2 regions of the Kitasatospora sp. NBC_00374 genome follow, and region 2 is predicted to be linked to the other one. Evidence: riboswitches for the same ligand, from Rfam matches in the RefSeq annotation. Region 2 holds a riboswitch; the other holds the start of a gene.

Region 1 (4,993 bases), 3.7 Mb from region 2:
TCACCTCGTCGCGCAGGGCGAGGGCGACCTGCCGGGCGGTGTCGCCGACGGGCTGGTCGTCGCGGACGAAGGACCAGGCGAGCATGGTGACCGGGCCGGTGAGCATGCCCTTGACCGGACGGTCCGTCAGGTCCTGCGCGTAGCGGTACCAGTCGACGGTCATCGGGTGCGGGCGGGAGATGTCGCCGGCCAGCACCGGCGGGCGGACGTAGCGGGTGCCGTAGGACTGCACCCAGCCCTGCTGGGTGGCCAGGTAGCCGGTCAGCTGCTCGGCGAAGTACTGGACCATGTCGTTGCGTTCGGGCTCGCCGTGCACCAGGACGTCCAGGCCGGCCTTCTCCTGGTAGGCGATCACCTCGCGGACCTCGGCCTCCATCCGGTCGCGGTACCCGGCCTCGTCGAGGCGGCCGGCGCGCAGGTCGGCGCGTGCGGTGCGCAGGTCGGTGGTCTGCGGGAAGGAGCCGATGGTGGTGGTCGGCAGCAACGGCAGGCCGAGACGGGCGCGTTGGGCCGAGGCGCGCTCGGGGTAGGCCTGGGGGCGCCGGGCGTCCTCGGCGGTGGTGGCGGCAGCACGGGCCCGGACCGCCGGGTCGTGGGTGAGTGCCGAGACGGCGCGGGAGGCCAGGTCGGCGCGGTTGGCGGCGAGTTCGGGGAGGACCGCGTGGGTGCCCGCGTTCAGGCCCCGGGCGAGGGTGGTGATCTCGGCGGTCTTCTGCCGGGCGAAGGCGAGCCAGCGGGCGATCTGCGGGTCGAGGTCACGTTCGGCGGTGGCGTCGAGCGGGACGTGCAGCAGGGAGCAGGACGGCGCGACGTCGACCCGGTCGGCCAGGCCGAGGAGGGTGGCCAGGGTGGTGAGGGACTTCTCAAGGTCGTTGATCCAGATGTTGCGGCCGTCCACCACACCGGCGATCAGCCGCTTGCCGGGCAGGCCGCCGACGGCGGCGAGGTCGTCCAGGTTGGCCGCGCCGGGGCCGGTGAAGTCCAGCCCGACGCCCTCGATGGGGGCCTTGGCCAGGACCTTCAACGCCTCGCCGGCCCGGTCGAAGTAGGTCGCCACCAGGATGTTCGGCCGGTCGGTGAGCGCGCCGAGCTCGCGGTAGACCCGTGCGGCGGCGTTCAGTTCGGCCGGGGTGCGGTCCTGCACGAGGGCGGGCTCGTCCAACTGCACCCACTCGGCGCCGGCCGCGCGCAGGTCCGCGAGGAGCTCGGCGTAGACGGGCAGCAGCCGGTCGAGCAGGGTGACCGGCCGGAAGTCGGCGGCCACACCGGGCGCGGGCTTGGCGAGCAGCAGGTACGTCAGCGGGCCGACCAGCACCGGGCGGGCGCGGTGGCCGAGCAGGAGCGCCTCACGCAGCTCGGAGACCGGCTTGGCCGAGTTGGCGGCGAAGACCGTGCCCGGCCCCAACTCGGGCACGAGGTAGTGGTAGTTGGTGTCGAACCACTTGGTCATCTCCAGCGGCGCCACGTCCTGGGTGCCGCGGGCCATGGCGAAGTAGCCGTCCAGCGGGTCGGCGTCGACGGCGGCGCGGTGCCGCGGCGGGATCGCGCCGACGGCGACACTGGTGTCCAGCACGTGGTCGTAGAGCGAGAAGTCGCCGGTGGGCACCTCGGTGACGCCGGCCTCGGCCAGCCGGCGCCAGGTGTCGCGGCGCAGGTCGGCGGCGGTGGCCCGGAGGGCTTCGGCGTCGACGCGGCCGGCCCAGTAGCCCTCGATCGCCTTCTTCAGCTCCCGGTTGGGGCCCTGCCTCGGGTAGCCGTACACGGTGGCCTGCGGGGTGGTGGAGCTCGATGACACGGAACTCTCCTTCGCGAGTCGCGTTGCGATCCCGGGAGAGCACGGAGGAACGAGGGTACGACAGTGAGGGCGCAGCACCGGGATGTGCCCGCCCGCTCCGCCGACCCTCCCACGAGGTCACCGAGATCACCGTGTGCGGTCGCACACGGGCAGTGGCAGGTCTTCGGACTCATGGGCACATCCGCCCGAAAGGCGGACACCTACTGGCCGTCGCTTCCCAGGCCCCCGCTGGGGCCCAGTGCACGTGACGGCGGTCGTTCCCACTCACCGCTGCGGGGCAGTCCCGGATTCCCACCGGGTTCCCTCTTGCGACGCGCCTGCCTGGCTGACAGGGCGAACCGACTGCGAGGCACAGCCTAGTACTGCGACGGCCCTGCGGTGACGAGGCATCAGCTCCCGGTCGGCGGCCTCTTCGTCGGTACGCCGACGGCGGCGGCCGACGGTCGACTCCCGGTCTGTCCACCTACACTGACGGGCATGGCATGCCGCATCAGTGAGCTGGTCATCGACGCCGCCGACGCCGACCGGCTCGCCGCGTTCTGGAGCGAGGTCCTCGGCTACGTCGAACTCGGCCGGGAGGCCGACGGAAGCATCGAGATCGGACCGCCCGGCGCCGGCTTCGGCGGCCCGCAGCCCACCCTCGTCCTCAGCCCCAGCAGCGAGCCGCGGGCCGGGAAGCTCCGCCTGCACATCGACGTCAGCGCCACCGACCGCGACCAGGACGCCGAGCTGGAGCGGCTGCTCGCCCTCGGCGCCAGGCCCGTCGACGTGGGCCAGACCGGCACCGAGAGCTGGCACGTCCTGGCCGACCCGGAAGGCAACGAGTTCTGCCTCCTGCACGCCCGGATCCAGCCCCTCCGACCGGTGCCGCCGACTGCCTGACCCCCGTGGGAACGGTCGGCGACACCGCTCTTCCGGACGACGCCGGGCTGGCGCCGAGGCACGGCTAGCGCGGGGGGACCTGGCCGTCGTAGACGTTGTCCGGGGTCGCGATCCCGGTGATCGCCCGGGCGAGCAGCGTGGACGGCTCCTGCCCCTGGGCGAAGACGTCCGTGTTGATCATGATCACCAGGGTGGCCCGCTGCGAGGGCAGGTGGACGGCCACGGTCTCGTAGCCCGGGATGGAGCCGTTGTGGCCGATCCATCCGCCGGTCTCGAAGACTCCGAGGCCGTAGCCCGTGCCGGGGAAGCCGGTCGGCAGCACCTCGAGCCGCTCGCGCTGGGTCTCCGGGCTGAGCAGCGTCCCGGTGGCGACGACCTCGGCCCAGCGGCGCAGGTCGCGCAGGTCCGAGATCATCGCCCCGGCAGCCCAGGCCCAACTCGGGTTCCAGTCGGTGGTGTCCGCGACCTCGCCGCCGAGCGTCTGGTCGGTGTATCCGTGCGCGTGCGGTTCGGGGAACTCGGCCCCCCGCGGGAGCAGCGTGTGGCGCAGGTGGGCCGGCCGGAGCACCCGCCGGTGGATGAAGTCGGCCAGCCCGAGGCCGCTGACCTTCTCGACCACCAGGCCGAGCAGGACGAGGTTGGTGTTGGAGTACTGGAACATCTCACCCGGCCCGAAGGTGTTGTCGTGCCGGAAGCCGTACGCGAGCACCTCCTGCGGGGTGAACGAGCGGCTCGGGTCGCCCTCCAGTGCCCGCACGAAGTCCGGGTCGGCGGTGTACGGGAACAGGCCGCTGCGCATCCCGGCGAGCTGACGCAGCGTGATCCGGTCGCCGCACGGCACGCCGTCGATGTACTTGGAGATGGGGTCGTCCAGCCCGATCCGACGGTCGTCGACGAGTTCGAGCAGCGCGGTGACCGTGAAGGTCTTGGTCTCGCTGCCGATCCGCGTGAAGACGTCGGTGGTCATCGGCCTGCGCGTGACGGTGTCGGCGACACCGGTCGCCCGCACGTAGCTCCCCTTGCCCGGCATCCACAGCCCGACGACGACGCCGGGGATGCCGGCCTGCCGGCGAACGTCCTCGATGGCCCGGTCCAGCCGGGAGGTCAGCTCGGGGCCGAGACCGTCCGGCGGGAAGTCGCCCTTGTCGTACCGGTCGATGCTCACGGCGTGGACGACCGCGGCGGGAGCCACTGCCGTCGGGGCCGGCACGGACGCCGCGAGGAGCGCTGCGGCGAGCAGCCGGCGGGAGGGGGTGCGTCGCATGTCGGGGTGCTTCTTCCAGTCCAGGGGCTCGGATGGCAACGTCACCATCCGGACCCCGGGCGCGGGCCCCCCTCCGGTACGCGCCCCCACGAGTCCACTCGTTCGGCGCCACACCTCTCCCGAGCCGGCCCCGAGCTACACGGCCTCAGCCCCGGCCCTGCGCCTGGCGCCGGTCCACGTACTCGGCGATGACCGAGAAGAACCGTGCAGGGTCCTCGAACGGCAGACCGTGGCCGCCGGGGACCTGGAGATAGTCGGCCTGCTGGATCGCGGCGGCCAGTTCGCGCTGGTGGTGGGGCGGGATGACCTGATCGTCGGCGCTCGCCAGCACGAGGGTGGGCGCGGCGATCCGGCCCACCGCGTCACGCAGGTCGACTCGGGTGTCGAGTTCCATCTGCCCGAGGATTCGCTCGTCGAGAACGGCCGTGAAACCCGCCGCCAGTTCGGCGAACTGCGCGTCGTCGAGGGCGCCGAGGAGACCGGGCCCCATCGCGGTGAGGATCAACTGGCGGGCCAGGAGGGCCGGGTCGGTACGCAGCAGCCGCGCCCACAGGTCGAACATGAACGCCTCGCGCGGGGTCGTCCTGACCCATCCGGCGTGCAGGACGAGCGAGGTCACGGCCGCAGGATGCCGGGCGGCCACGGCCGTGGCGACGACGGCGCCCACCGAGTGACCGACCAGGTGGAACCGTTCCAGGCCAGCGGTCCGGGCGGTGGCGACCACCCGGTCGGCGAGTGAGTCCAGGTCGATCGGTGCCGGGTCGACTGGGGTGGCGCCGGCGCCGGGCAGGTTCGGGGCGACGACGGTGTAGCGGTCACGCGTCGCGTCGATGAGAGCTCCCCAGTTCGAGGTCGCGTCGGCGCCGGTGCCGTGGATCAGGACCAGGCCCGGTCCGGCCCCGGCGACGACGTGATCAAGCGGTTCAGGGTTGGCCAAGGGGTGCCTCCATGAATGAGTGCTGAGCGATTGGGGAAAACATAGCAGAGCTCTGGCATGTGCCAGAGCTCTGTCATCAGCCAGGGTTCGAGCGGTGGCGTACCATCGGCCTCAT
Region 2 (4,993 bases):
GCGGCGGCCGGCCCTCCTAGAAGTCGTCGTCGAAGGCGACCGAGCCCTCGACCGCGACCTGGTACGCCGAGACCCGGCGCTCGAAGAAGTTGGTCAGCTCCTGCACGTTCTGCAGCTCCATGAACCCGAACGGGTTGCTGGAGCCGTAGCGGATCGGCATCCCGAGCCGGGCCAGGCGCTGGTCGGCGACGGCCTGCAGGTACTCCCTCATCGACTCGGTGTTCATCCCGGGCAGGCCCTCGCCGCACAGGTCACGGGCGAACTGGAGCTCCGCCTCGACGGCCTCCTCCAGCATCTCGGTGACCTGCTTGGCCATCTCGTCGTCGAAGAGGTCGGGCTCCTCCGAGCGGACGGTGTCCACCACCGAGAAGGCGAAGTCCATGTGCATGGACTCGTCCCGGAACACCCAGTTGGTGCCGGTGGCCAGGCCGTGCAGCAGACCGCGGCTGCGGAACCAGTACACGTACGCGAAGGCGCCGTAGAAGAACAGGCCCTCGACGCAGGCCGCGAAGCAGATCAGGTTCAGCAGGAACGCGCGGCGGTCCTCCTTGGTCTGCAGCGAGTCCAGGTGGTCGACCGCGTTCATGTACTTGAAGCAGAACTGCGCCTTCTGGTGGATGGAGGGGATGTTCTCCACCGCGTCGAAGGCCGCCGCACGGTCCTCGGGGTCGGGCAGGTAGGTGTCGAGCAGCGTCAGGTAGAACTGGACGTGCACGGCCTCCTCGAACAGCTGCCGGGACAGGTAGAGCCGGGCCTCGGGGGAGTTGATGTGCTTGTAGAGGCTCAGCACCACGTTGTTGGCGACGATCGAGTCACCGGTGGCGAAGAAGGCGACCAGCCGGCCGATCATGTGCCGCTCGCCCTCGCTCAGCTTGGCGAGGTCGGCGACGTCGGAGTGCAGGTCCACCTCCTCCACGGTCCAGGTGTTCTTGATCGCGTCCCGGTACCGGTCGTAGAACGACGGGTAGCGCATCGGACGCAGCGTCAGCTCGAACCCGGGGTCGAGCAGCATCTTGTCGCGATCGGCGGAACTCACTGGCAGGCCTCGCAGGACTCGGGGTTCTCCAGGGAGCAGGCGAGTGCCGCCTCCTCCTCCGGGGAGAGGGTCGGGGTGGGCACCGGGACGGCGGTGCGGGCGGCGCCGGACGCGGCCTGGGCGATCCGGGTGGCCGGGCGGGAGCGCAGGTAGTAGGTGGTCTTCAGACCCACCTTCCACGCGTACGCGTACATCGAGCTGAGCTTGCCGATGGTCGGCGCGGCCATGAACAGGTTCAGCGACTGGCTCTGGTCGATGTACGGCTGCCGGGCGGCGGCCAGGTCGATCAGCGCACGCTGCGGGAGCTCCCACGCGGTGCGGTAGAGCGAACGCACGCCGGCGGGCAGCCAGTTCAGCTCCTGGACGGAGCCGTTGGCCTCGCGCAGCGCGTCCCGGGTCTGCTGGTCCCAGACGCCGAGCTCCTTGAGCTCGCGCACCAGGTACGGGTTGACCTGGAGGAACTCGCCGGAGAGGGTCTCGCGCTTGAACAGGTTGGAGACCTGCGGCTCGATGCACTCGTAGACACCGGCGATCGAGGCGATGGTCGCGGTCGGCGCGATCGCCAGCAGCAGCGAGTTGCGCAGGCCGGTGGTGGCGATCCGGGCGCGCAGCGCGTCCCAGCGCTCGGTCCACTGCGGGGCGGTGTCGAAGTGGTCGATGTGCAGCTGGCCGCGGGCGGCCCGGGTCTCCGCGTACGCGCTGTGCTGCCCGAACTCCTCGGCCAGCTCGCTGGAGCGCTCGTAGGCGGTGAGCATGATGCGCTCGGCGATCAGCGTGGAGAGCCGCTTGGCCTCGGCGGAGTCGAAGTCGATCCGCAGCTGGAAGAAGACGTCCTGCAGGCCCATCACGCCGAGGCCGACCGGGCGCCAGCGGGAGTTGGACGTCCCGGCCTCGGTGGTCGGGTAGAAGTTGATGTCGATGACCCGGTCCAGGAAGGTCACGGCGGTGCGCACGGTGGCGTCCAGCCGGTCCCAGTCCATGGTGTTCACCAGGTCGGCGACGGAGGCGCCCTCGGCCACGTGGGCGCCGAGGTTGACCGAGCCCAGGTTGCAGACCGCGGTCTCGGAGTCGTCGGTGACCTCGATGATCTCGGTGCACAGGTTCGAGGAGTGCACCGTGCGGCCGGGCAGCGCGGTCTGGTTGGCGGCGCGGTTGGAGGCGTCCTTGAAGGTCATCCAGCCGTTGCCGGTCTGCGCCAGGGTGCGCATCATCCGGGCGTACAGGGTCTGCGCCGGGATGGTGCGGACGGCCTTGCCGGCCTGCTCGGCCTTCAGGTACGCCTCGTCGAAGTCGGCGCCCCACAGGTCGACCAGCTCGGGTACGTCGGCCGGGGAGAACAGCGACCAGTCCGCGTTGGCGTTGACCCGGCGCATGAACTCGTCCGGGATCCAGTGCGCCAGGTTGAGGTTGTGGGTGCGGCGGGCCTCTTCGCCGGTGTTGTCGCGGAGCTCCAGGAACTCCTCGATGTCGGCGTGCCAGGTCTCCAGGTAGACGCAGGCCGCGCCCTTGCGGCGGCCGCCCTGGTTGACGGCGGCGACCGAGGAGTCCAGCGTCCGCAGGAACGGCACGATGCCGTTGGACTTGCCGTTGGTGCCGCGGATCAGGCTGCCGCGCGAGCGGATCCGGCTGTAGGAGAGGCCGATGCCGCCGGCGTGCTTGGACAGCCGGGCGATCTGCGCGTAGCGCGAGTAGATCGAGTCCAGGTTGTCCAGCGGCGAGTCCAGCAGGTAGCAGCTGGACATCTGCGGGTGCTTGGTGCCGGAGTTGAACAGGGTCGGCGAGGAGGGCAGGTAGGAGAGCGCGCTCATCAGCGCGTACAGCTCGGCCACCTCGCGCACCGACTGCTCGCCGTCGCCGACCGCCAGACCGGCCGCGACGCGGAGCAGGAAGTGCTGCGGGGTCTCGATCACCTTGCGGGTGATCGGGTGGCGCAGCAGGTAGCGGGACTGCACGGTGCGCAGGCCGAAGTACTCGAACCGGTCGTCGCCGCCCTGGTCGATCAACGCGTCGAAGGCGTCCGCGTGCTTGGCCACGAAGGCGGCCGTGGTGTCGCCGATCAGGCCCTCGGCGTGGCCGACGGCGATCGAGGCGGAGAACGACACGGCGCCCTGACCGACGGCCTCGTCCGAGATCTCCAGCGCCAGCAGGCGCGCGGCCAGCTTCGAGTACTGGGGGTCCTCGGCGATCATCGACGCGGCGGCCTCCACGGCCAGCCCGCGCAGCTCCGCGAAGTCGGAGCCGGCGTGGCGGCCGCGCAGCGCGGCGGCGGCGACGTGGCCGGGGTCCACCTGGGGGAGGTCGGTGCTGCGGTCGGTGAGCATCCGGAGCAGCGCGGCACCGGGGTCGCTCTCGGCGGCGTTGGGGGCACCACCCGGCCGAAGGCTGGGGGAGGAACCCTGGGACGGCAGGGCGACTGAGGCAGCGACGGTCAAGGCGCACTCTCTCCTGTGGCGGCGGCGGACGAGATCGGCCGGACCGGCTTCAGGCAGGGGGGAGCGGCACGCCGAATCACCAGGCGCGCGTGGTCCCACCCCGGCCCACCCGCGAGGCCCGGACGGTACTGCGGTGCTGCAAGGCATCTGCGGGGAAGCCATGTGGCACACCGTCGGCAGGTCTCGGACTCGCGGGCCCAGGGTGCTGGGCAGCCCGCTCACCGTTGCGGGGCAGTCCCGGATTCACACCGGGTTTCCCTGCGTCGACAGCGAGAGCGAGCATACATGTTGTGGCGGTCTCAGGATGCGGCACCAGATGTAGTGCCGCGTGTCGTGGTCGCTCGACTGCGTGGAGCCACCGGACCGTCCGTCAGAATGTGATCGAATAAACGATCACGTCGATGCCGGGCGCGGGCTCCCAGTCCCGGGCGGGCGTCCGCAGGAACCCGAGTCGTTCGTAGACGCGGTGTGCGGCGGTCATGTGCGGGCGGGTGGAGAAGGCCATCCCGGCCAGTCCCAGTTCCCGGCTGCGCTCCATCGCGGCCCGCACCAGCGCGGTGCCCGCGCCGCGGCCGCGGGCGGCCCGGGCGACCGCGAGCATCCGGATCTCGCCCTCGTGCGGCTCGGCGATGTCGGCCCACGCGTTGCCGCCCGCGGCGAAGGTCACGCAGCCGAGCACGGCGCCGTCCGCGGGGTCGACGGCGACGAGGAGCTCGGCCTCCTCGGCCCGGCGCCGGGCGTCCGCGAGGAGCCCGGCGTAGGGGCTGTCAGGCCTGCTGTGGCCCTCCTTGACGTAGACCTCGACGGTGAGCTCGCCGGCGGCGTCGAGTTCCTCCTCGCGGGCGCGGCGGATGACGAGGTCGGTGTCGGGGTCCATGCCCCAAGTGTGCCGAAGGCCGGGCCGGCGGCCGCGGGCAGGGTGCCGTGCAGGCGGTCCGGAAGGCCGGGGTCGGCCGGGTACCCGCCGGCCCGGTGCCAGTTGTCCCGGCCGTGCCGTCCGGTGCGGTCGAGGTCGCGGCCGACCAGCAGGCCCAGCAGGCCGAAGGTCCCGACCACGCCGGCCAGGACGAGCACGTTCGCAAGGATCGAAGAGGTCATGCCTTCAGCCTGGCCGCTGGGCCGGTGCCGGACGAGTGGCAGAAATGCCTGCTTGCATCGAAATGCTGCCACCGTCATCCTGGAGCCATGCTGACGAACGTGGTGGCCGTGGTGCTGGAGGAGATCCACCCCTTCGAACTGGGCGTGGCCTGCGAGATCTTCGGGCTGGACCGGGCCGACGACGGCCTGCCGGTCTACGACTTCGCGCTCGCCTCGGCCCGCCCCGGCCTGCTGCGCACCCACGCGGGCTTCCGGGTGGAGGTGCCGCACGGAGTGGAGCGGATCGCCGAGGCGGACCTGGTGATCACCGCCGCGACCGGCGTCCAGGAGGAGTTCCCGGCCGAGCTGATCGAGGCGCTGCGGGCCGCGGTGGAGCGTGGCACCCGGGTCCTGTCGATCTGCAGCGGCACCTTCCTGCTCGGCGCGG

What was found. Region 2 has a riboswitch for cobalamin ahead of OG871_RS23690 (ribonucleoside-diphosphate reductase subunit alpha). Riboswitches for the same ligand answer to the same signal wherever they lie in the genome.
Region 1: another riboswitch for cobalamin. It lies ahead of metE (5-methyltetrahydropteroyltriglutamate--homocysteine S-methyltransferase); the one in region 2 lies ahead of OG871_RS23690 (ribonucleoside-diphosphate reductase subunit alpha).

Annotation. Positions count from the first base shown of each region.
Region 1 covers NZ_CP107964.1:1,527,336-1,532,328, forward strand. Annotated here, with positions in the region: gene metE (5-methyltetrahydropteroyltriglutamate--homocysteine S-methyltransferase) at 1-1,795, opposite strand, end outside; cobalamin riboswitch at 1,932-2,153, opposite strand; gene OG871_RS06925 (VOC family protein) at 2,273-2,677, shown strand; gene OG871_RS06930 (serine hydrolase domain-containing protein) at 2,742-3,941, opposite strand; gene OG871_RS06935 (alpha/beta fold hydrolase) at 4,087-4,878, opposite strand; gene OG871_RS06940 (MarR family winged helix-turn-helix transcriptional regulator) at 4,992-4,993, shown strand, end outside.
Region 2 covers NZ_CP107964.1:5,257,590-5,262,582, forward strand. Annotated here, with positions in the region: gene OG871_RS23685 (ribonucleotide-diphosphate reductase subunit beta) at 17-1,012, opposite strand; gene OG871_RS23690 (ribonucleoside-diphosphate reductase subunit alpha) at 1,033-3,357, opposite strand; cobalamin riboswitch at 3,626-3,768, opposite strand; gene OG871_RS23695 (GNAT family N-acetyltransferase) at 3,839-4,345, opposite strand; gene OG871_RS23700 (helix-turn-helix domain-containing protein) at 4,654-4,993, shown strand, end outside.